3 regions of the Serratia sp. BNK-23 genome follow, and region 3 is predicted to be linked to each of the others. Evidence: predicted binding sites of a transcription regulator. Region 3 holds the regulator's gene; each other region holds the start of a gene.
What was found. Region 3 encodes PurR, which represses purine synthesis genes. Its sites were predicted from a motif close to CANGCAAACGTTTGCNTG; they were not measured.
Positions count from the first base shown of each region.

Region 1: the regulator PurR is predicted to act here: its motif matches at 8,586-8,603, upstream of cvpA (colicin V production protein).
Region 2: the regulator PurR is predicted to act here: its motif matches at 8,059-8,076, upstream of ACMGF9_RS01655 (NCS2 family permease).

Region 1 covers NZ_CP179900.1:1,413,190-1,423,216, reverse strand. Annotated here, with positions in the region: gene yfcE (phosphodiesterase) at 1-134, opposite strand, end outside; gene yfcG (GSH-dependent disulfide bond oxidoreductase) at 379-1,008, shown strand; gene folX (dihydroneopterin triphosphate 2'-epimerase) at 1,120-1,491, shown strand; gene ACMGF9_RS06720 (TIGR01777 family oxidoreductase) at 1,508-2,422, shown strand; gene hisP (histidine ABC transporter ATP-binding protein HisP) at 2,430-3,203, opposite strand; gene ACMGF9_RS06710 (ABC transporter permease) at 3,224-3,928, opposite strand; gene ACMGF9_RS06705 (histidine ABC transporter permease HisQ) at 3,925-4,611, opposite strand; gene hisJ (histidine ABC transporter substrate-binding protein HisJ) at 4,694-5,476, opposite strand; gene ACMGF9_RS06695 (UbiX family flavin prenyltransferase) at 5,781-6,353, opposite strand; gene purF (amidophosphoribosyltransferase) at 6,489-8,006, opposite strand; gene cvpA (colicin V production protein) at 8,028-8,528, opposite strand; gene dedD (cell division protein DedD) at 8,763-9,500, opposite strand; gene folC (bifunctional tetrahydrofolate synthase/dihydrofolate synthase) at 9,501-10,027, opposite strand, start outside.
Region 2 covers NZ_CP179900.1:353,832-363,858, reverse strand. Annotated here, with positions in the region: gene ACMGF9_RS01680 (non-ribosomal peptide synthetase) at 1-2,463, shown strand, start outside; gene ACMGF9_RS01675 (LrgB family protein) at 2,505-3,194, opposite strand; gene ACMGF9_RS01670 (CidA/LrgA family protein) at 3,187-3,609, opposite strand; gene ACMGF9_RS01665 (LysR family transcriptional regulator) at 3,749-4,636, shown strand; gene ACMGF9_RS01660 (Na+/H+ antiporter) at 4,711-6,360, opposite strand; gene ACMGF9_RS01655 (NCS2 family permease) at 6,558-7,919, opposite strand; gene ACMGF9_RS01650 (VOC family protein) at 8,253-8,660, opposite strand; gene ACMGF9_RS01645 (glutathione S-transferase family protein) at 8,708-9,376, opposite strand; gene ACMGF9_RS01640 (lipocalin-like domain-containing protein) at 9,373-9,816, opposite strand; gene bhsA (multiple stress resistance protein BhsA) at 10,012-10,027, shown strand, end outside.
Region 3 covers NZ_CP179900.1:2,698,564-2,708,590, reverse strand. Annotated here, with positions in the region: gene ACMGF9_RS12780 (MATE family efflux transporter) at 1-1,192, opposite strand, end outside; gene ACMGF9_RS12775 (riboflavin synthase) at 1,432-2,082, shown strand; gene ACMGF9_RS12770 (I78 family peptidase inhibitor) at 2,137-2,430, shown strand; gene cfa (cyclopropane fatty acyl phospholipid synthase) at 2,504-3,655, opposite strand; gene punC (purine nucleoside transporter PunC) at 4,000-5,211, opposite strand; gene punR (DNA-binding transcriptional activator PunR) at 5,335-6,279, shown strand; gene purR (HTH-type transcriptional repressor PurR) at 6,276-7,301, opposite strand; gene ACMGF9_RS12745 (YnhF family membrane protein) at 7,626-7,715, shown strand; gene sodB (superoxide dismutase [Fe]) at 7,780-8,358, opposite strand; gene ACMGF9_RS12735 (C40 family peptidase) at 8,558-9,376, opposite strand; gene ACMGF9_RS12730 (Grx4 family monothiol glutaredoxin) at 9,793-10,027, shown strand, end outside.

The DNA of each region.
Region 1 (10,027 bases), 1.3 Mb from region 3:
GCGTTGCGCGGGCCGTGATTCAGCAAATCGCCCAGAAGAATCAGCCAGTCGGCGCCCTGTTGTGCGAACAATTCCAGCACGCGTTCGGTAGCCGGCAGCGATCCGTGGATATCCGAGGCGAACATCAGCTTCATAACCTTGTCCTATAGAGGGAAATAAGCGCCATTTTACCGCGCCGGCGCCGTGCGGCAAACCGCCGCCCGCCCCGGTGTAGAATTGTGATCCAACTGCGCAGATAGCATCGGACGAATCCCACATAGCCTGCTATCCTTAGCTGCTATTGTTGGATCTCTGATATACCTTTGTGCGCGGCTTGTGCGCGGCGAAGACCGCAGCAACGTGTAATGAATTACAGATCACCTTACCGCAGGAGGCAACATGATTGACCTGTATTACGCGCCTACTCCCAATGGTCACAAGATCACCTTGTTTCTGGAAGAGGTCGGCTTGCCCTACCGTATCCATCGCGTAAACATCAGCGCCGGCGAGCAGTTCAAACCGGACTTTCTGAGCATTTCTCCCAACAACAAAATCCCGGCGATTGTCGATCAGCAACCGGTGGACGGCGGCGCGCCAATCAGCCTGTTCGAGTCCGGGGAAATCCTGCTGTATCTGGCGGAGAAGACCGGCAAGCTGCTGAGCAAGGGCCTGCGCGAACGCGCCGCCACCCTGCAGTGGCTGTTCTGGCAGGTGGCCGGGTTCGGGCCGATGCTCGGGCAGAATCACCACTTTAACCACTACGCGCCGCAGCCGGTGCCTTACGCCATCGAGCGTTACCATCTGGAAACCAAACGGCTGTACGGCGTGCTGGACGCTGAACTGCAAAAACACCCGTACCTGGGCGGCGATAACTACAGCATCGCGGATATCGCCACCTACCCGTGGGTGGTGTCGCATCCGCGCCAGCGCATCGATCTGGCAGATTACCCGGCGGTGCGCAACTGGTTCGAGCGCATCAGCAACCGCCCGGCGACCGAGCGCGCCTACAAACTGGCCGAACAAGCCTAAGCGCCTCCTCCGACTCCCCGTCGGCCGGGGAGTCACATCGTCCTCACGTTATCATTTCCTTACTTTCCGTGTATTCTGAACGCTAATAATCAGACCTATGGAGAATCTCTGATGTCTTTCAGTCAACCCGACGCCGTTATTCGCATTAAAAATCTGCGGCTGCGCACGTTCATCGGTATCAAGGAAGAGGAAATCAACAACCGGCAGGACGTGCTGATCAACGTGGTGATCCACTACCCGGCGGACAAGGCGCGCAACAGCGAAGACATCGCCGACGCGCTCAACTACCGCACCATCACCAAAGCGATCATCCGCCATGTGGAAGATAACCGTTTCGCGTTGCTGGAAAAATTAACGCAGGATGTGCTCGACATCGTAAAAGAACACGCCTGGGTAACCTATGCTGAAGTGGAGATAGATAAACTTCTGGCTCTGCGCTACGCCGATTCGGTCTCCATGACCATGAGCTACCGCCGGGGCTAACTCAGGGAGGTAGACCATGCGGATCCTGATCACCGGCGCAACGGGATTGATAGGCAGCAGCCTGACGGCAAGACTGCTGGCGCTTTCTCACCACATTACGGTACTGACCCGCGACGAGCGGCGCGCCCGAGCCAGGCTGGGCGATCGGCCGAGCTATTGGCAAACGCTGGACGACCGGCAGTCGCTGGATGACTTCGACGCGGTGATCAACCTGGCCGGCGAACCTATCGCCGACAAGCGCTGGAGCGCGCAGCAGAAAGAGCGCCTGTGCCGCAGCCGCTGGGATCTGACCGAACGCCTGGCGCAGCTGATCAAGGCCGGCAGCACGCCGCCCGGCGTGCTGATTTCCGGTTCCGCCGTCGGCTACTACGGCGATCAGGGGCAGGCGGTGGTCACCGAAGAGGAGCCGCCGCACGACGAATTCACCCACCAGCTGTGCCAGCGCTGGGAAACGCTGGCGCTGCAGGCGCAGAGCGACGCCACCCGCGTCTGCCTGCTGCGCACCGGCGTGGTGCTGGCGCCACAGGGCGGCGCGCTGGCCAAAATGCTGCCGCCGTTCCGCTTCGGACTGGGCGGCCCGATCGGCGACGGCCGCCAATACCTGCCGTGGATCCACCTCGAAGACATGGTCAACGGCATTATTTATCTGCTGGATCACGCCACGCTGACCGGCCCGTTCAACATGGTCGCTCCCTACCCGGTGCACAACGAACAGTTCGCCGCCCAATTGGCCAACGTGCTCGATCGCCCGGCGTTTCTGCGGGTGCCGGCGTTCGTCATGCGTTTGTTGATGGGGGAAGCGGCGGTGCTGGTGCTCGGCGGCCAGCGGGCGGTGCCGAAGCGCCTGGAAGAAGCCGGCTTCCACTTCCGCTATCTGGAGCTGGAACAGGCGTTGGATGACGTTGTCAATCAGCGGGCCGAAGCCCGCTGATCTGAGGTTACTTCAACGCGCCGGACAGGAACTGCTGCAGGCGCGGGCTTTTGGGGTTGCCGAACAGCTCGGCCGGCGGCCCCTGTTCTTCAATCAACCCTTTGTGCAGGAAGATCACGTGGTTGGAAACGTGGCGCGCAAACTCCATTTCGTGCGTCACCACCACCATGGTCTTCCCCTCCTCCGCCAGCTTCTGCATGATGCGCAGCACCTCGCCCACCAGTTCGGGATCCAGCGCCGACGTCGGTTCGTCAAACAGCAGCACCTCCGGCTCCATCGCCAATGCGCGGGCGATAGAGACGCGCTGCTGCTGACCGCCCGACAGGTGCACCGGGTATTTGCCGCGCGCCCGCTCGTCGATGCCCACTTTGTCCAGGTAGCGCACCGCGCGCTCGTGCGCGTCGGCCTTGCTCAGCCCCAGCACCTGCACCGGCGCTTCCATCACGTTCTCCAGCACCGTCATGTGGCTCCACAGGTTAAAGTGCTGGAACACCATAGTCAGGCGGGTGCGCAGCAGCTGCAGCTGCTTCTTGTCGAATACCTTCAGCTGGCCGTCCTTGTCGCGCACCATGCGAATATCTTCGTTGTTCAGACTGATCGAACCTTCGCTCGGCTTCTCAAGGAAGTTGATGCAGCGCAGAAAGGTGCTTTTGCCGGAGCCGGAGGAGCCGATGATGCTGATCACATCCCCGGCGTTGGCCGCCAGCGAGACGCCCTTCAGCACTTCGTGGTCGCCATAGCGTTTGTGCAGTTCCGTGACGGCTAATTTATTTTCAGACATGGTTTTCTTCCCGTCATTTATCAGTGACTAACGTGTGCCATCCAGCGTCTTTCAGCCTTGCGGAACAGGCTGATTAACACGTAGGAGATGATCAGGTACAGCACCGCCGCGATGCCGAAGGCGTAGAACGGCTGATAGGTCGCGGCGTTGATGTCGCGCGCGATCTTCAGCAGATCCGGCACGGTGGCGGTAAACGCCAGCGCGGTGGAATGCAGCATCAGGATCACCTCGTTGCTGTAAGCCGGCAGCGCGGTGCGCAGCGCCGAAGGCAAAATGATGCAGCGATACATCTTGAAGCGCGAGAAACCGTAGGCGTTGGCGGCCTCGATTTCACCGTGCGGCACCGAGCGGATCGCCCCGGCGAAGATCTCGGTGGTATAAGCGCAGGTGTTGAGCGTCAGCGCCAGGATGGTGCAGTTGAGCCCGCTGCGGAAAAACGCATTGAGAAACTCGCTGCCGCGCACGATCTCGAGGCTGTACATGCCGGAGTAGAACACCAGCAGCTGCACGTACAGCGGCGTACCGCGAAACACATAGGTGTAGAGCCACACCGGGAAACGCACCCAGCGCAGGGAAGACACGCGCGCCACCGCCATCGGGATCGCCAGCAGCCCGCCCATCACCACTGAAGCGATCAGCAGCCACAGCGTGATCGCCACGCCGGTAAAGCGGTAGCCGTCGCTCCACAGCAGCGACTGCCAGTACTGTTGCAGGATATCGATCATAGCTCGGCCCTCTTGACGCCCAGTGAGTAACGCCGTTCAAGCCACAGCAGCACGCCGTTGGAAACGGTAGTGAAGACCAGATACACCACGCCGGCCACGATGGCGAAGAAGAACGGCTGATAGGTGCCTTTCCCCGCCAGCTGCGTGGCTTTGACCACGTCGTTCAGGCCGAGAATCGACACCAGCGCCGTCGCCTTCAGGATCACCTGCCAGTTGTTGCCGATGCCCGGCAGGGCAAAACGCATCATCGCCGGGAACAGAATGCGCCGGAAGATCTGCGCGCCGCTGAAGCCATAGGCCGTCGCCGCTTCGATCTGCCCTTTCGGCACCGCCAGATAAGCGCCGCGGAAGGTCTCGGTAAAATAAGCGCCGTAGATAAAGCCGAGGGTTATGATGCCGGCGCCGAGCGGATCGATATCGATCTGCGCGAAGCCCAGCAGCGTAGTGATATTGTTCAGCGCGATTTGCAGACCATAAAAGATCAGCAGCATCAGCACCAGATCGGGCACGCCGCGGATCAGCGTGGTATAGGCGCCGAACAGGCCGGAGATAAAGGGGTTATGAGACAGTTTGCCACCGGCGCCGATCAGGCCGATCACCACCGCCAGCAGCACGGAACTGAGGGCCAGCTCCAGCGTCACCAGAGCCCCCTCGAAAATCAGTTGGGAATAGCCTTGCAGCATCTACTTCACCCTGTGGTCTAGGATCCGAACCATCGGGGCCGGCACGCCGGCCCCACAGTCACAGCATGGAACGGTAAGCGGATTACCCGCCATAGACGTCAAAGTCGAAGTACTTTTTCGCGTATTTGTCGTAGGTGCCGTCTTTGCGCATCTCGGCGAAAGCTTTGTCCAGCGCCGCCTTCAGCTCGGTATCGGTCTTGCGCAGCCCCATGCCGGTGCCGACGCCGAAGAACTTGTCATCCTTCACCGATTCGCCGGCGAACGCATAGTCTTTGCCCGGCGGCTGTTTCAGGAAGCCGTCGCTGCCCGCCACTTCATCCTGGAAGGCGGCGTCGATACGCCCGGAAGCCAAATCGGCGTAAACCAGATCCTGGTTCTGGTAAGGCACGACGGTGATGCCCTTCGGCTGCCACATGGCGTTGGCGTAGGCTTCCTGGGTAGTGCCCTGCAACACGCCCACGCTCTTGCCTTTCAGGGCGTCCACGGTAGGCAACAGCTTGGATCCTTTCGGCGCGATCAGACGCGCGTTGGCGGCATACAGCTTGTCGGTAAAGGCGATTTCCTGCTGGCGTTTTTCGGTGATGGACAGCGAAGAGATGATGGCGTCGATTTTCTTCGCCTTGAGGGATGGGATCAGCGCGTCGAAGTCGCTCTCCACGAAGGTGCATTGGGTATTGATGCGTTTGCACAGCTCTTTGGCCAAATCGATGTCAAAGCCAACCAATTCGCCTTTGGCGTTTTTGGATTCAAACGGTGCGTAAGTCGGATCGGTGCCAATCTTCAGCGTGGAAGGAATGGCGGCAAAGGCGCTGCTGGCGGCGCTCAAAGCCAGAACTAACGGCAAAATCAAAACCCGCTTTTTCATAAATTACCCTCAAATTGATTTTTTTGATGCCACTACGGGCATTACTTTTCCCCACCAAATCAATTTGCAGTAATCGTGCCACATTAGGTGCTACGGGCGGAGGGAACGGCTCCGGCCTTCACAATACTGTTTCCTGGGACGATAACCGCAAAATTAAATCGGCCGCTCGGGGCCGCGCCACTGGCAGCCGCGATAAGGCGGCGCCATGAAACAGTGAACGTGATGAAGTGGGATCATTATGGTGCATGCGCCGCCCTAATTCAGTGCGGTGTTGCACAAATGTACCAATTTGGGGATGAAAATGTTAATCAGCGCCCTGCCAGCGGGTGAACAGATCGGCCGGCAGTTCGATATCAAACTGATCGATCACCCGATTGACGGTCTGATCGATGATGTCTTCCACGCTTTTCGGCTGGTGGTAAAACGCCGGCACCGGCGGCATGATCACCGCCCCCATCTCCGCCGCCTGCGTCATCAGCCGCAGGTGCCCAAGGTGCAGCGGCGTTTCCCGCACGCACAGCACCAAACGGCGGCGCTCTTTGAGCACCACGTCGGCGGCGCGGGTCAGCAGCCCGTCGCTGTAGCTGTTGACGATGCCGGACAGGGTTTTGATCGAACATGGCAGGATCGCCATACCCAGGGTTTTGAAAGAGCCGGAGGAGATGGCGGCGGCGATATCGCGCGCATCGTGCACCACGTCGGCCAGCGCCTGCACTTCACGCAGACTGTACGGCGTTTCCAGCGCCAGCGTCTGCCGTGCAGCGTTGCTCATCACCAGATGGGTTTCCACCTCTGCGACGTCGCGCAAAACCTGTAACAGGCGCACGCCGTAGATCGCGCCGCTGGCGCCGGAAATGCCGATGATGAGTCGTTTCATGGAAAATGGCCTCTGCCGTAAAAAGTAAGATCAGGCAGACTTTGCCGCAATGGCGAGGGATAAGCAAGTTCACAGGAGCAAGGCGCACCGCCGCAGACGCGGCGATGCCCCCCCCCGAGTAATCAACGCGGCCGGTTAGCCTTCGTTGTGCAGTTCCAGATTTTCCGCTTCGGTTTGCCCTCGCAGCGCCTTGGCGTCGTCGCTGCGCAGCGACTCCAGGTATTCCAGATAGCTTTGATCGACGTCTTTGGTCACGTAGATGCCGTTGAATACCGAGCATTCGAACTGGCTGATGTCCGGGTTCTCTTCGCGCACCGCTTCGATCAGATCGTCCAGGTCCTGGAAGATCAGCCCGTCGGCGCCGATGATCTGGCGGATTTCATCCACTTCACGCCCGTGGGCGATCAGTTCGTTGGCGCTCGGCATGTCGATGCCGTAGACGTTAGGGAAACGCACTTCCGGCGCGGCGGAAGCCAGATAGACGCGCTTGGCGCCCGCTTCGCGCGCCATTTCGACGATCTGCTCCGAAGTGGTGCCGCGCACGATGGAGTCATCCACCAGCAGCACGTTCTTGTCGCGGAATTCGGCGCGGTTGGCGTTCAGCTTGCGGCGCACCGACTGACGGCGCGCCTGCTGGCCCGGCATGATGAAGGTGCGGCCGACGTAGCGGTTCTTCACAAAGCCCTGGCGGTAGGGCTTCTCGAGAATACGCGCGATCTCCAGCGCGATGTCGCAGGAGGTTTCCGGGATCGGGATCACCACGTCGATGTCCAGATCTTCCCATTCGCGGGCAATCTTCTCACCCAGCTTCTGGCCCATGCGCACGCGGGCGCTGTAGACCGAGATCTTGTCCATAAAGGAGTCCGGGCGAGCGAAATAGACGTATTCAAACAGGCACGGGTTGGTTTTCGGGTTCTCTGCGCACTGGCGGGTGAACAGCTGGCCCTTGGTGGTGATGTACACCGCTTCGCCCGGCGCCACATCGCGCAGGAACTCAAAGCCCAGGGTATCCAGCGCCACGCTCTCGGAAGCCACCATGTACTCGCTGCGGCCATCCTCCAGCGTGCGCTTGCCGATCACCAGCGGGCGAATGCCGTTCGGATCGCGGAACGCCAGCAGGCCATGGCCGATGATCATCGCCACGCAGGCGTAAGCGCCGCGCAGTTGCTGATGCATGGCGGCGACCGCGGTAAAGATGTTGTCGGCCTCCAGCGGATAGTGCGGGAAGCGATCCAGCTCGCTGGCCAGCACGTTCAGCAGGATTTCCGAGTCGGAGGTGGTGTTGACATGGCGGCGGCCGCTTTCGAACAGCTTTTGGCGCAGCTCATGGGCGTTGGTCAGGTTGCCGTTGTGGGCCAGCGTAATGCCGAACGGCGAGTTGACGTAGAAAGGCTGGGCCTCAGAGGCGCTCGAGCTGCCGGCCGTCGGGTAACGCACATGGCCAATGCCCATGTTGCCCTGCAAGCGTTGCATATGGCGCGCCTCAAACACATCTTTCACCAGGCCGTTGGCTTTACGCAAACGGAACCCGTTGTGGGCGTCAATGGTGACGATGCCTGCGGCATCCTGGCCACGGTGCTGAAGCACCGTCAGCGCATCATAAATCGACTGGTTTACCGGCATGAAACCGGCGATACCGACAATACCGCACATGTTGTCTTTTCCTCATCAGCGCTACCGCCCCGGCAATTGGGTCGGCAAGAAACTCGACGTGCTCTGCAGGTAGTCAAAGAACCACCTGATGACGTAACTGAACTGGGGAATCAGCTGCGACTGTTTCCAGTCGGCACTCTGTGAAAAGCCGGTAAAGGTATCCAGGAAGAACAGGATCGCCGCGACGATCAATACTCCGCGCAGCGCGCCGAAGCAGATGCCCAACACCCGGTCGGTGCCCGACAACCCGGTTTTCTCTACCAGTGAGCTAATCACATAGTTAACAATAGCCCCTACGATCAGGGTCGCGATGAACAAAATCGCGATCGCGATGCCGTTTCGCACCAGTTCATCTTCAAAACGAGTGAAATAGACCGCAAGGTAAGAGTAGAAATGGCTGGCAACAAAAAACGCACATCCCCATGTCACAAGTGACAATGCTTCGCGAACAAACCCTCGGATCAGGCTCACCAGAGCCGAAAATCCAATCACCGCTATAATGACGTAATCAATCCAGACCATGAACTATTCCAATGATGAATCGCCCCTGCATCCAATTCGCGGCGAATTCTAACAGAAAAAGAAAACGTTTGCGTAGGGGATTTCCTACCACGTTACAAATAAAAAGCGGCGATCAAAAAATTCCCAATCGCCGCGCCTACATAGGTGATTTCGCCTGTAAAAGGCGCGGTTTTTCTCGCTTTCTCTCCACCACTCCTTAATTCAGGGGCGCATCGTGCTGCGCCCCTGCGGGGTTTAACGGCCGTACGGCTTCACCTGCCCGCTCAGCCCGCTGATCGAGTTCAGCGACGGCAGCGCCGCCTGCAGCTTCTGCTTGGAGGCATCCGGGCCGACGTAGATGCGGGTGATCTGCCCCTGCACCGGCGTTGACGGCACGGTAAAGGCGCGATAGCCCGAGAGGCGCAGCGAGGCGACAATCTCGTTCGCCTTGGCGGCATTTTTCAACGCCCCGAGCTGCACGACGTAGGCTTGCCCGGCCGGCGCTTTTTCTTCCGCCGGTTTCGGCTGCGGCGTCGGTTCAGGTTTCGGCGTCGGCTCCGGCTTCGGTACCGGCTTCACTTCCACCGGTTTCGGTTGCGGCGCCGGTTTCGGTTTCACTTCCACCGGTTTGGTTTCTACCGGTTTCGGCTTGGGCTGTGGCACCGGTTGAGGACGCGTTTCGACCGGCGGCGGCGCCACCTGCGTCGGTTGCTGAGCGCTCTGCCGCACTGCCTGTTGCGCCGCCGCTTCGTTGGCCGCCTGCTGCTCGACCAGCGCGCCCGCCCCTTCCGGCGGCTGCGCCGGCAACGGTTGCGTCACCGGTGGCAGCACGTCGTTCTCTTCGACGTCGCCCGCCTTCGGCACCAACGGAATGGCCGCGAATTCATCCTCGTAATGCTTCTTTTTGCCGTCCAGCAACCCTGGCAGGATGATCACCCCCAGCGCCACCAGAATCACGGTTCCGACCAGTCGGTTCTGAAATTTACTCGCCACTCACACTCCCCGCATCTCGTCTGACGCCGCCATCACCTGCGCCACGGTGTGGAACGATCCACAGACGATCACAATATCCTGTTTATCAGCATCCTGCATAGCCTGCCGCCAGGCAGTTTCGACATCATTAAAGCGTCGCGGTTCCGCCAGATGTTGCGCCAGCTGTTCGACGCTGGCGCCGCGCGGCCCGTCGAGCGGCGCGCAGTACCATTCATCCACCTGCTCGCTCAGGCAGGCCAGCGTGCCGGCGATGTCCTTGTCCGACAGCATGCCCACCACCGCGCGCACCTTGCCGCCGTTGCGCGGCAGTTTGGCCAGACGCCCGGCCAGATAGCCGGCGGCGTGCGGATTGTGCGCCACATCGAGGATCAGCGTCGGCTCCCGCCGCACGATCTGGAAACGCCCCGGCAGCGTAGCCTGCTGCAGGCCGGTGAAAATCGCGCGTTCGTCGATTTCCAGCGGAGAACAGTTGAGCGCCGCCAGCGCGGTAGCGGCGTTGGCCAGCGGTACGTTCGGCGTCGGCAGAT
Region 2 (10,027 bases), 2.3 Mb from region 3:
CGGGCGAATCGATTGGCTGCCTTTCTCAGGCTGCAGGGATTACAGCCTGACGATCGCATCGCGGTATGCGTCAACCGCAGCCCGGATATGGTGATTGCCCTGTACGCCATCCTGAAGGCGGGCGCCGCCTATGTACCGCTCGATCCCGACTATCCACAAGACCGCCTACGCCACATGCTGCAAGATTGCGGCGCCAGATTCGTTCTGATCGACGATGGCGGCGAACACGCGCTGCACCCGCTGCGCGATATCGCCGTGCCGCGATTGCATCTTCAGCGTGAGAGCCATCTGTGGCGGCAAGCGCCGGATGGCAACCCGCCGCCGCTGGCCGCCGATCCACAGCACAGCCTGGCTTATGTGATTTACACCTCCGGCTCGACGGGGAAACCCAAAGGGGTAATGAACGAACACCGCGGGGTGATCAACCGACTCCTGTGGATGCAAAAGGCTTATACACTGACGCCGGATGATGTCGTGCTGCAGAAAACGCCGTTCAGCTTCGACGTCTCTGTCTGGGAGTTTTTCTGGCCGATGATGGTCGGCGCCCGGCTGGCCATCGCCAAACCGGGCGGTCACCAGGAACCGGATTATCTCAGCGCCTGCATCGCGCAGCACGGCGTGACCACACTGCATTTCGTCCCCTCGATGCTGCAACTGTTTCTGCGCCACGGCGATATGGCGCAGTGTGCCTCTCTGAAACGCATTATGTGCAGCGGCGAGGCATTGCCGCTCGCGACGGTACAACGCTGCCTGCAGCAGTTGCCGCAGGCGGAACTGCACAATCTCTACGGCCCGACGGAAGCCGCCGTAGACGTTTCCAGCTGGCAATGCCTGCCCGATGATCCTCGCCCACTGGTACCGATCGGTAAACCGATCGCCAATACCCAGCTCCATATTCTGGATGACCAACTGCAACCGTTACCGCCCGGCATCGCCGGCGAATTGCATATCGGTGGTATTCAGGTTGCCCGTGGTTATCTGAACCGCGCGGCGCTGAGCGCCGAGCGATTTATCGCCGATCCTTTCAGCGCCGAGCCGCAGGCTCGCCTGTATAAAACCGGCGATCTGGCCCGCTGGCTGCCGGATGGCAACATTGAGTATCTGGGCAGAAACGATTTCCAGGTCAAAATCCACGGCCTGCGCATTGAATTAGGCGAGATCGAGCAACAGCTCAGACAGTGTTCAGGGGTTGAAGACGCCGCCATTCTGGCACGGGAAGACGAAAGCGGCGGCAAGCGCCTGGTCGCCTATGTCATCGCCCCAGAGCAAACGGCCGACGCCGCCGAATGGCGTCGGCAATTGCAGCAACACCTGCCGGACTTTATGGTGCCGTCCTGTTTTATCCGGCTGGATGCTTTTCCGCTGTCGCCCAACGGCAAGCTGGATCGCAAAGCGTTACCGGCACCAGCCAACATGCAGGAAACCGCTGCTTATGAAGCCCCGCAAGGCGAGCAGGAACAGCAGTTGGCCGAACTGTGGAGCGAACTGCTGGGCACAACGCGCATTGGCCGCGACGATGATTTCTTCGCGCTGGGCGGCCATTCGCTGCACGCCATTCAACTGCTGGTTAAACTGAAGCGACACGGGCATTCGTTAGGCATTAAAACGCTGTTTGCTCACTCGACGCTGCGCGGCCAGGCCCGTATTCTCACCGACGGCGTGCCCGCAATGGCTCCAGCCACCTCCGAACCCCTGCAGCAGCTGTTGACCCGTCTGAATCAGGCCAGTTTTACCTTTAAACAGGTAGAGCGCCTGAACCACGCCATCACCCCCGACAGCGTTTGGATGATCCATCCTGCCGTCACCGGTTGCGATGTTTATCGCGATCTGGCGAACTATTTAGAGAAAGATTTCAATGTGTTAGGCATCAACAATTACAACCTGTTCCAACAGCCGCACATCACTTCGCTACGCGAGCTGGCGGCGTATTATCTCGGCCATATGCGGCTGTCGCCGGCGCGCCCCGTCCGTCTGTTGGGTTGGTCGCTAGGGGGCCTGATCGCGCTGGAGATGGCCGCTCAACTGGAAAGCCAGGGCTATCGCGATATCCAACTGTTCCTGCTTGATACCTTCTACCGAACCCCATTCCAGATCCGCAGCGAGCCGGGCATGCTGGCGGCGATGCTGGCCATGTTGGGTATTGACGGCGAGGCCGCCGACCGGGCCTTAAAGGCAGAGCCGACGGAGCTGGCATTGGCAAAACAAACGCTCAGCGCACCGTTGCAACATGCACGCATCACGCTGTTCAAGGCGACCGAAGATGCAAATCTGAATATCACCGGCCTGGGCGATGAGCGTGAACTGCTGGCGATTGCCGACAATGGCCTGTCGGCAATCGGTCAACATCTGCAGGTGCATCCGTTGCCCTGCAATCATCACTCCATTATCTTCAGCCACGAGGAGATAGGACACGCCTTGCGACAGTCATCGCGCACGCCGGCGATGCTCGGCAACCTTCCTTGACGCTCTACGGTCTGCGGCGCCGTTCGCCGCAGACCGCCTCCTCACCACATCAGCCGGCCGATCAGTGGCGCGGCCACCACCGTGATAATGCCGGCCAACATCATCACCAGGCTCGACACTACGCCCTCCTGCGGCCCCAGTTCATAGGCGCGGGCGGTGCCGGCGCCGTGCGACGATGCGCCAAATCCGGCCCCTTTCGCCAGGCGGCTGCGTACAGCCAGCCGCAAAAACAGAATGTCGCCCACCGCCATGCCGAACACCCCGGTGATCACCACGAACAACGCCACCAGGTCCGGTTGGCCCCCCATCTGCTTGGCGGCCTCCAGCGCGAACGGCGTGGTGATCGACCGCACCGCCAGGCTGCGCTGCACCTCTTCCGGCAGCGTCAGCAGGCGCGCCAGCCACACCGAGCTGTACACTGCCACCAGCACTGCGGTCGTTACCCCGGCGCTCAGCGACAGCCAGTGGCGACGGATGATATGCAGGTTCTCGTACACCGGCACCGCGAAGGCGATGGTCGCCGGCCCCAGCAGCCACAGCAGCCAGTGGGTTTCACCGATGTAGTCCTGATAGGAGATGTGGGTGACCACCAGCAGCAACACCAGAATCATCGGCGTCAGCACCAGCGGCATCAGCAGCAACGTGCGGCGGCGGCGATAGAGTTTCTTGTTGGCGAAATAGAGCGCCAGCGTCGCCAGAAAACAGGCCAGGCTAAGGATAAAATCATTCATGGCGCTGCTTCCGCCGCTGCAGCCAAATCTCCAGCCGATACACCCTGTCCACCACCAGCCCGGTGGCGCCCAGCGTCAGCATGGTGCTGACTGCGATCACCAGAAAGATCTTCCAGCCCTCGACCATCAGCAGCTGGGCATAGTTGACCACCGCCACCACCGCCGGCACGAAAAACAGCAGCATTTCCGCCAGCAGCCAGCGGGAGCCGGCCTTGACCCAGCTCAGCGGCAGAATGCGCAGCAGGATCAGCGCCAGTAGCATCAGCATGCCGACGATATTGGCGGGGAGCGGCAGGTGGAATTGTTGCACCAGGCGATCGGCGATCAGGAACAGCGCCGCATACAACGCCACCTGAATCGGCACCTGCAAACGGGTCAGCAGGGAGGGGGCAACGCGGCGTAACGCCAGAGACATGAAAGATGACCTCAAACAATAATTGACGGCCTACAGTATACGCAGCCGGGAAACCACGCCTGAAATGAATTAAAATTATCGACATCATGCCGTCCGGGAATAGTTTCTCGCCGGTAGCGTCCCCAAGGAGAACCCTAACGTGGATGTCCGCACCCTGCGCTACTTCGTTGAAGTGGTGCGCCAGCAAAGCTTCACCCGCGCGGCGGAAAAACTGTTCGTCACCCAGCCCACCATCAGCAAAATGCTGCGGCATCTGGAGGAAGAGCTGGAATGCACGCTGCTGATCCGCGAAGGCCGCAAGCTGCGCCTGACCGACAGCGGCCAGGCGGTGTACCAGCGCGGCCTGACGATCCTCGACGAGTTCCGCCAGTTGGAGGCGGAGCTGGAAGACATCAGCTCGGTGAAAAAGGGCGTGCTGCGGCTGGGCATTCCGCCGATGGTCGGCAGGCAGATCGCCGATCTGATCCGCCGCTTTCGCCAGACCTACCCCGGCATCGAATTAAAGATTTCCGAGCTGGGCGGGCTGTCGGTCGAACAGGCGGTGATGTCCGGCGAACTGGATCTGGCGATGACGGTGCTGCCCTTCGATTCGGCGCAGCCGCTGACCTTTCTGCCGCTGCTGGGCCATCCGATGTGCGTGGTGGCGCCGCGCACGCCGCAGTGGCTCAACCGCACCAGCATCAATATCGCCGAATTGGCCGACAGCCCGATCCTGATTTATAACGAAGACTTTGCGCTGTACAAGATGCTGATGAAGGCGTTTCGCCTGGCCGGCTTTGAACCGCAAATCGCGGTGCGCAGCGGCCAATGGGACTTTCTCGCCTCGATGGTGCAGGCCGGCGTGGGCATCGCCATGCTGCCGGAGCCGGTTTGTCGTTGGCTGGACAAGGAAAACCTGGTCTGGCTGCCGCTGGAGCCGCGCATGGAGTGGAAAATCGGCCTGATCTGGCGCCAGGGCAGCTACCTGTCGCACAGCGCGCAGGCCTGGATCGCCTGCTGCCGCGACTACTGGCCGCCGGTCAAGTAGCCAAAAAAAGGGCCGCACAGGCGGCCCTTCAGGATGGGGATAACGAGGAAAAACGTTTATTCCTCCCTCTGCGTTTACCCCTCGCGCTCGATCAACAGCGCTTCGAGCAGGTCGAGATCGTGCAGCAGTTTTTGCAGCGTCTCGTTGCTGATTTTCTGCGTGGCGCGCAGGTGATACAGCTCGCCGCGCTCGGCGCGCAGCGCCGTCAGGCGGAAACGTCGCTCGAGGTTTTCCATCGCCAGCGCATTCTCGATATCGTCTTTCGACGCGATGCGCCGCCGCAGCATGCCCGTCACCCGCGAGCTGACCTCTTTCAACACCTGCGGATCGAGGTTTTCTTCGGTATCGGCAACCAGGCGCTCTTCCATTTTATTCACGCTCTCAATCGCCACTTCGGCCGCCATGGCGATCGCCATGCGCTCTTCCTGCTTGCTGGCGCTCTTATCGGTCACCTGCACGCCGCGCAGCAGCAGCGGCAACGCCAGCACGCCGACGATCAACGACAGCAGGATCACCCCGGCGGCGATAAACACCAGCTGATAGCGCGCCGGGAAGGCGGTGCCGTCGCTCAGCAACAGCGGTATCGACAGCACACCGGCCAGGGTAATCGCCCCGCGCACCCCGGCGAACGATGCCACCCACAGCTCACGCGTGCTGTAATCGCCGAACTGCAGCGGACGCTTTTTCATAAAGCGGTTGCTGGCCTTCTTCATCACCCACAGCCAGGTGAAACGCAGCACCAACAGCGCGGCGTAGATGGTGGCCACGTCGGCGAACAGGTACCAGGTCTGGATGGTCGGATCCAGCTCCGCCTGCAGGATGGAGGTTTCAAGAATGCCCGGCAGCTGCAGGCCCAACATGATGAACACCATGCCGTTGAACACGAATTCCAGCATCGCCCACACGCTGTTGGCGCGCAGGCGCATCGCCAGCGGCGCATTGCGGATCACGCCGGACTGGCTGATGGTCATCCCCGCCGCCACCGCCGCCAGGATGCCGGAAACGCCGATATGTTCGGCAATCAGGTAGGACGCGAACGGCAGCAGCAGCAGGAACACGATCTGGGTCGCCGGATCGTCGCCGCTCCAGCGGCTCATCACCCGCAGCGATTTACTGTAGGTCCAGGTGACCGCCACGCCGGCCAGCAGGCCGCCGATCGCCACTTTGAGGAATTCAAGGGTCGCGCCGCCCACGGTGAACACCATGGTGCCCATCGCCACCGCGATGGCGAACTTGAGCGACACCAGGCCGGAGGCGTCGTTCATCAGCGCCTCGCCCTCGAGCACGCCCATGATCGGCTTGGGGATCCGCCCTTTGCCGACGATGCCGGACAGCGCCACGGCATCCGTCGGCGACAGCACCGCCGCCAGAGCGAAGGCCGCCACCAGCGGAATGCCCGGCACCATGGCGTAGATCAGATAACCGACGCCGACCACGGTGATCAGCACCAGCACCAGCGCCAGGCCGAGAATTTCACGCCCGTGATGCAGGAATTCGCGCGTCGGTGTTTTCCAGCCGTCGGCAAACAGCAGCGGCGGGATGAACAGCACCAGGAACAGTTCGGGATCAAAATCGACGTGCAGCCCGAAATGCGGCCAGGCCAGCAGGGCGCCGATGGCGATTTGCATCAGCGGCAGCGGCACCTGGAACGGCAACATGCGCGTCACCACCCCGGACAGGGAGACCACCAGGATCAAAATGAGGATTGTAAAAAAGATTTCCATGCTTTCCTTAGACTCTACGATTCAGACGACATCGGCTCAGGGCCTGCGTTGGTCACGATAGTAGATCACTTTTTTTACAGCCGTTAAAGCTTGTTGTGCCTTTCAAAACGCGGTGCAGAGCAGAAGAAGACTTATCTTAAGAAGGGAATTGCCGTAACAGGCTCCCCCGCCCGGCGGGCGAGGGAAACCCAAGCGGCTTAAATCGCCCAGCCGCCGGCGTAGAACGCCACCAGCGCCACGGCGATCAGCACGGTGCCAATGTTCAGCTTGCGCCATTCGCCGGAGAAGATGCGGCCGATGACCAGCGAGCTGAAGCCCAGCATGATGCCGGTGACGATGTTGCAGGTCAGCACGATGAACACGGCGCACAGCAGGCCGGCCATCGCGTCGACGAAGTCGTTGAAGTCCAGCTTGGTGACATTGCTCAGCATCAGCAGGCCGACGTACATCAGCGCCGGCGCGGTGGCGTAAACCGGCACCAGATAGGCCAGCGGCGACAGGAACAGGATCAGCAGGAACAGAATGCCGACCACGGTGGCGGTCAGGCCGGTCTTGCCGCCCGCGGCGGTGCCGGCGGCGGACTCGATGTAAACCGCAGCGGGCGCGGCGCCCACCAGGCCGGAGAAGATGCTGCTCAGGGAATCCGAGGTCAGCGCCTTGCCGCCGTTGATGATCTGCCCGTCTTTATCCAGCAGGTTGGCCTGCCCGGCCACCGCGCGGATGGTGCCGGTGGCGTCGAACACCGCGGTCATCACCAGCGCCAGCACGCTCGGCAACACCACCGGCTGCAATGCGCCCATGATATCCAGGCTGAAGATCAACGATTTGCCGTCAGCGTCCGCCAGGCTCGGCATGGCGAACAGCCCCTGGTATTTCACCGCCGGGTCGAAGATCAGGCCGATGATGGAAATGGCGATGATCACCAGCAGAATGCCGCCGGGCACGCGCAGTTTCTCCAGGCCGAAGATCACCGCCAGGCCGACCAGCGTCATGACGACCGGGAAAGAGGTGAACGCGCCGAGCGCCACCGGCAAGCCATCCAGCGGGTTCTTCACCACCAGGCCGACGCCGTTGGCGGCGATCAGCAGCAGAAACAGCCCGATGCCGATGCCGGTGCCGTGCGCCACGCCCATCGGCAGGTTGCGCAGGATCCAGGCGCGGATGCCGGTGACCGAGATAATGGTAAACAGCACGCCCATCAGGAACACCGCGCCCAGCGCCACCGGAATGCTGATGTGCTGGCCCAGCACCAGGCTGAAGGCGGTAAAGGCGGTCAACGAGATCGCACAGCCGATGGCCATCGGCAGGTTAGCCCACAGCCCCATCAACAGCGACCCCAGACCGGCCACCAGGCAGGTGGAGACAAACACCGCCGCCGGCGGGAAACCCGCTTTGCCCAGCATGCTCGGCACCACGATCACCGAGTACACCATCGCCAGGAAGGTGGTCAGCCCCGCCACCACCTCCTGACGCACGCTGCTGCCGCGCGCGGAAATTTTAAAATAGCCATCAAGCCCGCCGGTTGGTTTTGCGGCGTGGTTCGCTTGAGAGTTCGACATAGGTTACTTCCCCTGTGTTTCATGAATCGGCCCGTCACAGCAGGCCTGTAATCTCGCCCGCGCCCGATCGCCACGTAATCGTTTACGTCACGTTCCGCATCCCTGCCCTTATGCCACACCGCCAACGGCGATGCGCACCCAGGCAAACGTTTAACTCGCAGCGCGCGGTACGGGTGATTTATGGTGGTTTATTCAAGGCAAACGATTATCCTGCCTTCCCTAGCGTCTAATCAACTAAAGATCGCGGCAATTTATGCAGAAAACGGCGGGAATAGCTTCTGCGCGAAAAGACAGGGCGATCCGGCGCCCCTGCCGACCTGCTTCACGGCGAGCTTATTGCGCCTGCACCGCCGCGGGATCCATATACATCAATTCCCAGATATGGCCGTCCAGGTCCTGAAATCCGTGGCCGTACATCACGCCATAGTCCCGCGGCGGATGATAGGTATTGCCGCCGCCGGCGATTGCCTTGCGCACCAGTTCGTCCACCGCCGCCCGGCTGGGTTGCGACAGGCACACCAACACTTCGGTGGCCTGTTTGGCGTCGCCGATCGGGTTCGGGGTAAACATCCTGAATTTGTCGTGGGTCAGCAGCATCACGTAAATCGTGTCGCTGACCACCATGCAGGCGGCGGTATCGTCGGTAAATTGCGGGTTGAAGCTGAAGCCGAGCTGGGTGAAAAACGCCATTGAGGCGGGCAGATCGCGTACGGGCAGGTTAACGAAGATTTGCGTAGCCATGGGCTACCTCCGATGAAGAATGACCCCATCGAGTATAGCCCATCCGCTTAACTCAGCAGGTCGTAAGGGCCGCCCTGCTCCAATGCCCGCTGGTAGGCGGGCCGGGCGTGAATGCGCTGCAGGAAGCCGCGCAGTTTCGGGCAATCATCCAACGCGCCGCGCGCCGCCATCGCCTCCAGCGGGAAGCTCATCTGAATATCCGCCGCGCTGAAGTCGTTGCCAACGAACCAACTGCCCTTATTCAGGTGCTGTTCGAGGAATTCGCAGTGCGGCGCGATCTGCTTGTCGAGGTATTCCCGCTGCACGCCTTTGCCGATCGCGCCGGCCACCGGCCGCAGCAGCCAGGGGATCGGCGGCTGGCCGAGACGGCTGAACACCAGCTTCATCACCAACAGCGGCATCAGCGATCCTTCGGCGTAGTGCAGCCAGTAGCGGTATTGCTGACGCGCGTGGAAGTCGGTTGGCATAAACATGCCCTGTGCGTCGTAGGCTTCCTGCAAGTATTCGATAATGGCGCCGGATTCCGCCAGTGTCAGATCGCCATCGACGATCACCGGCGATTTGCCCAACGGGTGGATCTTTTTCAGCGCCGGCGGCGCCAGCATGGTGTTGGGATCGCGCTCGTAGCGTTGCACCTGATAGGGCACGCCCAGCTCTTCCAGAAACCACAGAATGCGCTGCGACCGCGAGTGATTGAGATGATGAACGATGATCATGACGACGCTCCTGTCCGCTGCCACACCAGTTCGCCAACCTGCACGCCGTTGCCGAGCTGCAGCGGCACCGTGCGCAACGTCAGCCGATCGGCGTTAAAGGCGTAAAAACGCACCTGACGGCTGCCTATCCAATTGGGGAACGAGCAGCCTTCAACCTGATGCACCACCCGTTGCTCACTTTCTTCCACCTGATAACGGCCGAAGTAGCAAATCATATTGATGAAGGCGGCATGGATCTCCCGCTCGGATCCCTGCGTCAAATCGTCGGCGACAAAACGCGGCCGCACGGCGCTGTATAGCTGCGCCGCCATCGTGCCGTTGGCCTCATAGTGGATGCGCCCCAACACCTGCTCGCCCAGCGGGTAATTGAGCTCGCCGTTCTGGTTTTTGAACGCCGACGACACCAACGCCCAACTGCCGATAAACGCATTCATCGTCATGACGCTTCTCCGGTTAAGGATCGTCTGTAAAGGGTAGTGGCGATTGTTGCCCCGCGCCAGCGGATGAAAAATAATCAATTTATTTGACAGAGATACTCAAAACTCTCCGATTTTTTATTCACATCCGGTGCACTAGTATTTAACACATCGAGAGACAACGGGCTCTCACCTAACAAACACTCTGAGGAACGCATCATGAAAAACATCAAAA
Region 3 (10,027 bases):
CCCAATAAGCGATAAAGGTGATGAAGAAGATCGCGCGGGTATCTTTATAACCGCGCAGCACGCCGCTGCCGATCACCTGGACCGAATCCGAGATCTGGTACAGCGCCGCCAGCAGCATCAACTGCGAGGCCATCGCCACCACCGCCGGGCTGTCGTTGTACAGCAGGGCGATCGGTTCGCGGAAGGTGGCGGTAAACAGCGCGGTGCAGACGGCCATGGTGATGCCGACGCCGATGGCGGAGTAAGCGGCGACGCGCGCGCCTTCGACCGAACCTTCCCCCAGACGATAACCGACGCGGATGGTGGCGCCGACGCCCAGCGACAGCGGCAGCACGAACATCAGCGCGCTGAAGTTAAGTGCGATCTGGTGGCCGGCGACCGCGACGATCCCCAGCGGTGAAACCAGCAGCGCCACCACCGCGAACAGCGTGACTTCGAAGAACAGTGCCAGCGCCACCGGCATGCCGATGCCGATCAGGCGCCTTAGCGCCGCCCAGTCAGGGCCGCCGAGATCGCCGGCCTGGCGTTTGATGTCGCGCTGCGACGGCGCGCGCTTCACGTACCAGCGCATCATCAGGAACATGATCCAGTAGACGCTGCCGGTGGCGACGCCGCAGCCGACGCCGCCCAACTCCGGCATGCCGAACTTGCCGTAGATAAAGATGTAGTTGATCGGGATATTCACCAGCAGGCCGAGGAAGCCGATCACCATGCCGGGTTTGGTTTTGGACAGCCCCTCGCACTGGTTGCGCATCACCTGGAAGAACAGGTAACCCGGCGCCCCCCACATGATGGCGTGCAGATAGCCGACGGCTTTATCCGCCAACTGCGGATCGATGTTGTGCATCATGTCGATGACGAACTTGCAGTTATACAGCACGACGATCAGCAACACAGAGACGCCGAAGGCCAGCCAGAAGCCCTGACGCACCTGATGGGCGATGCGATCGCGACGGCCGGCGCCGTTGAGCTGGGCGATAACCGGGGTCAGCGCCAGCAGCAGGCCGTGGCCGAACAAAATGGCCGGCAACCAGATCGAGGTGCCGACCGCCACCGCCGCCATGTCGGTGGCGCTGTAAGCGCCGGCCATGATGGTATCCACCACGCCCATGGCGGTTTGTGATATTTGCGCGATGATGACCGGGATAGCGAGAGCCAATAAACTACGCGCTTCAATTAAGTACTTCTGCACGCATACACCTTTTCTATTTATATATGTGGGAGGGAGGGCTGCCGCGAGAGGACAACAATTAAAATAGCGGAATTTTGTCAAAAAGATTGTACCTGCTCGGCGTCGTTAAGCAAACGCCGCAGATAAATAGTTATTAAATGCGCAGCCATTCTTTTTTTGCCGTCGCGGATTTGGTTTTCAGCGCCAACTGGGGCAAACTGCCGGTAGCGTTTTAACCTATTTAGCAAGAAGAGGCACATATGTTCACCGGTATCGTACAAGGCACCGCGCCGCTGGTCGCCATTGATGAGAAACCCAATTTCCGCACCCACGTGATCGAAATGCCTGCCGAGCTGCTGCCGGGGCTGGAGCTGGGCGCGTCGGTGGCCCACAACGGCTGCTGCCTGACCGTCACCGCGGTGGAAGGCAACCGCGTCAGCTTCGATTTGATCAAAGAAACGTTGCGCCTGACCAACCTCGGCGATCTGGCGCTGGGCGACATCGTCAATATCGAGCGCGCGGCGAAGTTCAATGACGAAATTGGCGGCCATTTGATGTCCGGCCATATTATCTGCACGGCGGAAGTGGCCAAGATTTATACCTCGGAAAATAACCGCCAGGTATGGCTGCGCATGCCGGATGCGGAATTGATGAAATATGTGCTGCACAAAGGTTTCATCGGCATCGACGGCATTAGCCTGACCATCGGCGAAGTGGTGAATAACCGTTTCTGCGTGCACCTGATCCCGGAAACGCTGGATCGCACCACGCTGGGTAAAAAACGCCTCGGCGACAAGGTGAACATCGAGATCGATCCGCAAACGCAGGCGGTGGTGGACACCGTCGAGCGCGTGCTGGCCAATCGGGAAGCGACGTTGGCCGCGGCGATGGCGCCGGCGCACAAAGACTGACAGCGATTCTGGCGTGACCGCCGGCATCGAATCATAAGCAGAGAGGAGAAACGCGTGAAGTTTTATGGGAAAACGTTGTTGTTAACCGCGTTGCTGGCGCTGAGCGCTTGCAGCAGTTCGCCTGAGCAGGGCGCGGGCGCGCAAATGGCCGATGCGGACGATACCTGCGGCGCTTCGCAGTATCAAAATTTTGTCGGCAAACCGATGACCTCGCTGGAAGGCGTGCGGATCGACGGCAAGGTGCGAGCCATTCCGTACAACTCTGCCGTCACCATGGATTTCAACCTGCGCCGTCTGAACTTCCTTGGCGACAGCGACGATAAAATTATTCGCGTTTATTGCGGTTAACCCGCAGGGTTCGAAAGAGCAAAAAAAAAGCCCCGGCGAAGATGTTGCCGGGGCTTTTTTATCGGGAAAGCGTTCAGCGGGCGACGCGAATGCCGCCTTCAACGCCTTTCGGGCTGAACACCACCTGCCATAACTGCAGATCGCGCGCCCGGAACGCGCCGGCGCAGGCGTTCAGGTAATAGCTGAACATCCGTTCGAAGCGTTCGGAATAGCGCTCGGCGAGCTGCGGCCACGCCTGTTTGAAGCGCTCGAACCAGGCCATCAGCGTGCGATCGTAGTCGGCGCCGATGTTGTGCCAGTCTTCCATCACGAAATGGCCTTCGCTGGCCTCGGCGATATGCCTCACGGAGGGCAGGCAACCGTTCGGGAAGATATATTTGTTGATCCAGGGATCGACGTTCATGTCGGTCTTGTTGGAGCCGATGGTGTGCAGCAGGAACAGGCCGTGCGGCGCCAGATTGCGCTCCACCACGTCGAAATAGGTGCGGTAGTTTTTCGGCCCGACGTGCTCGAACATGCCGACCGAGACAATGCGATCGAACTGCTGGTGCAGATCGCGGTAATCCTGCAACAGGATCTGCACATCCAGCCCGGCGCAGCGCGCCTGAGCCAGCTTCTGCTGTTCGGCGGAAATGGTCACGCCGACCACCGACACGCCGTAATTTTTCGCCGCATAGGCGGAAAGGCCGCCCCAGCCGCAGCCGATGTCCAGCAAACGCATGCCCGGCTGCAGCTGCAGTTTCTCGCAGATCATCCGCAGCTTGGCTTCCTGCGCTTCCTCCAGCGTGGTGGCGTCTTTCCAGTAGCCGCAGGAATACTGCATGTAAGGATCGAGCATCAGGGTAAACAGATCGTTGCCGAGATCGTAATGTTCTTTGCCGACGATCCAGGCGCGCTTTTTCGATTGCAGATTGGTCAGGCGCGCGGCGGCGATACGCAGGGTATCTTTCAGGTGGTGGGGGAGTTTCTTCTCCAGCCCGGCGCTGACCACGCGCTGGAAGAACATATCCAGCCGCTCGCACTCCCACCAACCGTCCATATAGCTTTCGCCCAGGCCCAGGGATCCTTGCTGCAAAACGCGTTTAAAGAATTCGGGATTTTTAACCTGAATATCGAAAGGGCGCGATCCGTTGATTTCGATACCGGCCAGACCGAGCATTTCGTGCGCGATACGGTACCACTGGTTATCCTGGATGCTCAGATCTTCTATACACGATGAACTCATAGCTTCTCCATCACCTTCTTCTGACTGATGACCCGTTAGGAAACAGCTTAGACAATTTCTGCGGGTGCATACCTATACCAACGGGAAATAAGCCCGCGGCGTCTGATATCCGACTATGAACAGAGGAAATTTAAAGAAACGGCCCGACGCAAACGGCGCAGGATAAACGCCCCTTTAAAAAAAGAGTGTGACGCAAGGCGCGTACACAATAGCTGATTGAGATATAGAGATTATAAGATGTTACTTTACAAGGTTGTTTTTGAGTATAGGCGTGCCGAGGCGTTGACTCAACTGTAAATCGCACTCGGCACACATATTCTTTAAGTGATTATTAATCTTGGCAATTATGACGCTGAGTTAGCATGTTCCCGCTGTGCCTTTTGCTGCGCATCGGCCGCTTTTCCCCGCTGCAGGAAATAACCCAGCGCGGCCAGGACTACCGTAGATACCATCACCGTCACCGTCGCCAACAGCGGCTGGGCAATAAACGCCGACACCAGCATGCTTGCCACAAAACACAGCCCCAATTGCAGCGTATTTTGCAGCGCGGCGGCTTTGCCGCTGCTTTCCGGGAACGGCATCAGCGCATTCGCCACCATGATCGGGTAGCCGGCGCCGTTGACCAGCGCCATCACGCAGAACGGGATCAGCAGAGTGGTGAGCGTCGGATTGGTCAGGGTCGCCACCAGATACAGCGCCACCATGCTGACACCATAAGCTACCAGCAGCCACGGCAGCAGAGTTTTGCCATTGATGCGCTTAAGCGCGGCGCGGCAGCCGTAGCCGCCCAGCAGGAAGGCCAGCGTTTGCGGCACATAGCTCAGACCGATGTCGCTCGGGCTATAGCCCATATCGCCGAGGATGAACGGCGAACCGGTCAGCCAGGCGAAGAAACCGGCCGAGCAGGCGGCGTACATAGCGACGTTGCCGCTGAACACCGGAGATTTCAACAGTTGCCAGAAGCTGACGCCGTTTTTCGGCGCGTCGGCGGCGGGGGGCGTTTTGGCGCGCTCTTTGAGCAGCAGCGTCGGCAGCAGCAGCAGTGCGGTGATCACCAACAGCGCGGCGAAGATCGCACGCCAGCTGGCGTGGTTCAGCAGCCAGGCGCCAAGCAGCGGCGCCAGCGCTGGTGACAGCGCCACCAGCGGCATGATGGTGGCGAACACGCGGTTGGCCTGGCCTTCGCGATAGCGGTCGACCACCAGCGCTTGCCAGATGGCGGTGGCGGAACAGACGCCGACGGCCTGAATAAAGCGCAGTATCCAGAGCTGCACGGCATTTTCTACCCACAGCATGCCCAGGCAGCCGAGCGCGAACAGCGTCAGGCCAATCAATAATACCGGTTTGCGGCCCAGTCGGTCGGAGAGGGGCCCCCACAGCAGTTGCGCGAAGGCGAAGCCGGCCAGAAAGATGCTCAGGCTGGCGCTGACCGCGCCGGCGGAAATTTGCAGTTCCTCCCGCATGGCGCCGAAGGCGGGCAGGTACATATCGGTCGCCAGATAACCCAGCATGCTCAGGCCGGCGAGGTAGAACATAAAGCCAAAAGAATTTCGCATGGTATTTCTCGTTAATATTTTAGTGTCGCAGGTTTTTAGCGCCGGCCAGTGTATCCGGCTGGATCTCTGCTTGTGAAACGGTAATATTTGCAAAGTGCTGTTAAAAAAATTGAAGGCAAAGCGATGTGGTCTGAATATTCTCTTGAAGTTGTTGACGCGGTCGCGCGCACCGGCAGTTTCAGCGCGGCGGCGCAGGAGCTGCACCGGGTGCCGTCGGCGGTGAGCTATACCGTGCGGCAACTGGAACAATGGCTTGCGGTGCCGCTGTTTGAGCGGCGTCACCGTGATGTGGAGTTGACGCCGGCCGGCGCGCTGTTTATCAAGGATGCGAGAGTTGTTATCAAAAAAATGCTCGACACCCGTCGCCACTGTCAGCAGGTGGCCAACGGGTGGCGCGGCCAGCTGAATATCGCAGTCGACATCATCGTCAAACCCCAGCGCAGCCGCCAGCTGGTGCTGGATTTCTACCGCCATTTCCCCGATGTTGAACTGATGCTGCAACCCGAAGTGTTCAACGGCGTTTGGGATGCGTTGGTGGACGGCAGGGTGGACATGGCGATCGGCGCCACGCGCGCGGTGCCGGTCGGCGGCGGCTTTGCCTTCCGCGATATGGGCTACATGAACTGGCTGTGCGTAGTCAGCCCACAGCATCCGCTGGCGCAGCTGGCAGGGCCGTTAAATGACGATCGGTTGAGGCCGTACCCTGCGCTTTGTCTGGAAGACACCTCGCGCAATCTGCCCAAGCGCGTCACCTGGACGCTGGATAACCAGCGGCGGCTGGTGGTGCCGGACTGGACATCGGCACTCGACTGTCTGTGCGCCGGGCTGTGCGTCGGCATGATGCCGGCGCATCGGGCGCTGCCGCTGGTGCAGCGCGGTGAGCTGAAGGCGTTGCAGCTGCAGCAGCCGTTTCCCGCCAGCCCTTGCTGCCTGACCTGGCAGCAGGATAAACCGTCGCCGGCGATGAGTTGGCTGCTGGCGTATCTGGGCGATGGCGAGACGCTGAATCAGGAGTGGCTGAGCGAGGCGGCGCCGGAAGCCGTGCAGGCTTCCGGCTCAGGGGATTAGCGGCGGTAGTCGATGAACGGACCGTCGGCGACCGAACGGCGTTCCACCAGCTTCGGATGCACTTCGATCACCTGCGATTCTTCGCGCTTGCTGATGATGCGATCCAGCAGCATGGTGAAGGCCATTTCTCCCAGGCGCTCTTTAGGCTGGTGAATGGTGGTCAGCGCCGGAGTGAAGTAGCGGGCGTTGCGCACGTTGTCATAGCCGATCACGGAAATATCCTGCGGCACTCGCAGCCCCAGCTCATCAGCGGCGCAGATGGCGCCCATCGCCATGATGTCGCCGCCGCAAAATACCGCGGTCGGCCGCTGTTTTTGCGACAGGATTTGGTGCATCGCCTTGTAGCCGGACTCCGGCTCGAAGTCACCCTGGACGATCCACTCTTCGCGAATGTCGATATGCGCTTCCTGCAGCGCCTTCATAAAGCCCTGATGACGGCCGCCGCCGGTGTTGCGCGACAGCTGGCCCGGGATGGCGCCGATATCGCGGTGACCGCGCTCGATCAGGTAACGGCCGGCCAGATAGCCGCCTTCGAACGCGTTATCGATGATGGTGTCGGTGAAGTCGCCGCGCGCAGCGCCCCAGTCCATCACCACCATCGGGATATTACGGTAGTCCTCCAGCATTCCCAGCAGTTGATCCGGGTATTCGGAACACATGACCAGCAGGCCGTCGACGCGCTTTTGCGCCAGCATCGCCAGGTAGGCGCGCTGCTTGTCCAGATTGTTGTGCGAGTTGCACAGGATCAGGGTGTAACCTTTGCTGTAGCAGCTGTTTTCCACCGCCTCGATCACTTCGGCAAAATAGGGCGCTTCGCTCGAGGTGGCCAGCAGACCGATAGACTTGGTGTGATTGACTTTCAGGCTGCGCGCCACGGCGCTCGGCGAGTAGTGCAGCTCTTTGATCGCGGCCCACACGGCCGCTTTGGTCTCTTCGGCGACGAAACGAGTCTTATTGATGACGTGCGAAACGGTGGTGGTGGAAACGCCCGCGCGTTTGGCCACATCTTTAATCGTTGCCATGTAAGGAATGACTCCTGAACTCACATGTTTACAGCATGTAAGTGTGATGTTAATCGTTTGCCTACGTAGATCCTTCTCCAGAGAAGCGAAAACTGAGTTTTTAGTGTGTTGAAGTCTTCAGCGCTTAATCAGGAGGGGCATGGATGCCGGTACGCAGTTGTGAACTGCGAATTTTGTCGCATATTGAACAAAAGTGGAAGAGGTAATCGAGATTATAAACCGGGAAATGATAACAAGATTTTATCGGCGAACTGTGGGAAAATGATTTGACGTACTAATTGTGCGCCTTTTATCCTTAGGAAAGCCCATTTTAAAGGAGTTGTCATGGATACCGATCTGAAGATGTCTCTGTTCACTACCGTCGGCGCGTTGGCGATGATCATCGCTTTCAGCTTTGTCGCCGCGTTGAACTGATCTCCCGCCGGTTTTAAAAAAGGCGCAGCCTGGCTGCGCCTCGTCACTTCGGCAAGGCCTGCGTTTACGCCAGGTTTTCCGCCGCAAATTTCCAGTTGACCAACGCCCAGAAGTTTTCCAGGTATTTTGGACGCGCATTGCGGTAATCGATGTAATACGCGTGTTCCCACACGTCAACGGTCAGCAGCGGTTTATCTTCACCGGTCAGCGGAGTTGCCGCGTTGGAGGTGTTGACGATCGCCAGCGCGCCGTCCGGTTTTTTCACCAGCCAGGTCCAGCCGGCGCCGAAGTTTTTCACGGCGGCATCGGTGAACTGCTCTTTGAACGCAGCGAAAGAGCCGAAGGATTTGACGATCGCCGCCGCCAGTTCGCCCTGCGGTTCACCGCCGCCCTGTGGCGACAGGCAGTGCCAGTAGAAGGTGTGGTTCCACACCTGCGCGGCGTTGTTGAACACGCCGCCGTTGGAGGTCTTGATGATCTCTTCGAGCGATTTGCCCTCGAACTCGCTGCCTTTCACCAGGTTGTTCAGGTTAACCACGTAGGTATTGTGGTGTTTGCCGTAGTGGTATTCCAGGGTCTCGGCGGAGATGTGCGGCTCGAGCGCGTTTTTCTCATACGGTAATGCAGGTAATTCAAACGACATTGCTTCCTCCTTTACAGCGCCACTTTCTTCCCGCCCAGGCGGGAGCCAGATGGGCCGTTTTTTATTGTGGTCATTCAATCTTAACAATTTTCATCATAAAAAACAGGAGGAAAAGCGAGAAATGCGCGTGGGGGAGTGCGATGGGCGATAGCTTGAGCAGGCGGTTGCGACCGGGGCCGCAACCGCGCAGAACAGGGAATTAACGGATGGTTTTCGGCGTCACTACGCGGCGTGCGCCGATGTAATGGTTTTGCCAATAGTCGTTGTCGAGCTGGCTGATGCGGATCTCTTCGCCGGTGCGCGGCGACTGGATGAATTTGCCGTTGCCGAGATAGACGCCGACATGGTCCGCCACGCCGCGGTTGTTGATGCGGAAGAACACCAAATCGCCGCTTTCCAGTTCGCTTTTCTTGATCGGCGCCGCGTCGCGAAGGTGATACATTTCGTTGGCGGTGCGCGGCATCTTGATTTTCACCACGTCCTTATAGGCGTAATAGATAAGGCCGCTGCAGTCGAAGCCGGTGCGCGGCGAGCTGCCGCCCCAGCGGTAAGGCTTGCCCATCTGATCCATCAGCTTGGCCATCGCGGTCTGTTTGGCATGCTGGTAACGTTTTTTGTGCGCCGGGCTGAGTTTTAACGGCTTTTCTTCACGCGCCAGTTTGGCGGTGGCCATACCGGCGTCGCGGTGGCGGCCATAGCCTTTTTTATAGCCCTTTTTCGGCGGGGTGACTTTAATCTTGGCGGTTTTCTGCGCTTTGGCCTTGGGTTTGGCGCTGACGATCTTTTTCGCGCTTTTCTCGCTTTTGGCCTTGGCGGTCTTGGTTTTTTTCTCGGGGGCCGTCACTTTGGCTTTTTTGGCGGCTTTATCCGCTTTCTTTTTTCTGCGGTCATCGGGCCGCGCTTCATTAGCATGGCTTTTACGCTGCTCGGCGGCAACGCGCGCCTGTGGCGCAGCGTGCGCCAAATTGAAGAAGAGCTGCGTAAACAGCAGCGCAAAGAGCGTAAGAATTAAACGCATGTCGACGTCACCAACCTTGGCCCCGAAACGGATATCGAAAGAGTTACAGTATTCCCGAACTTCACCATATAAAACAGCGAAGAACTCATAAATAATAATCCATATTGTGAGAAAACGTTAATGACATTTTTTTTGGTTTAAAATCAGCCTGTTGATGTATAAAAAAGCGCCAGGCGACGGTGGCGGATATAATTAAGCCGCGCCGGCATCGCGGCGCAATATATTAGTGAAATGGTCGGATTAAAAATGTTATTCTCAACGTATGTTTTGACCGGAATGACGTGGCCGGTGAAACGCGATCGGCGGCGGGCGAATATCCTTGCAAAAGATGGCGTTTTCTTGCGACTGTTCCAGCCGCTACAATAGCCCGCGTGATGCATGTTGTAGCCATGAAATGTGGCTTGAGGAAGCAATAAATGACGACGACACTTGAAAAAATTCAGCACCAGATCGCTGAAAACCCGATTCTGCTTTACATGAAAGGTTCGCCAAAGCTGCCGAGCTGCGGCTTTTCCGCGCAGGCTGTGCAAGCGCTGTCCGCCTGCGGCGAGCGTTTCGCCTATGTGGACATTTTGCAGAACCCGGATATCCGCGCCGAGCTGCCAAAATACGCCAACTGGCCGACGTTCCCGCAGCTGTGGGTAGATGGTG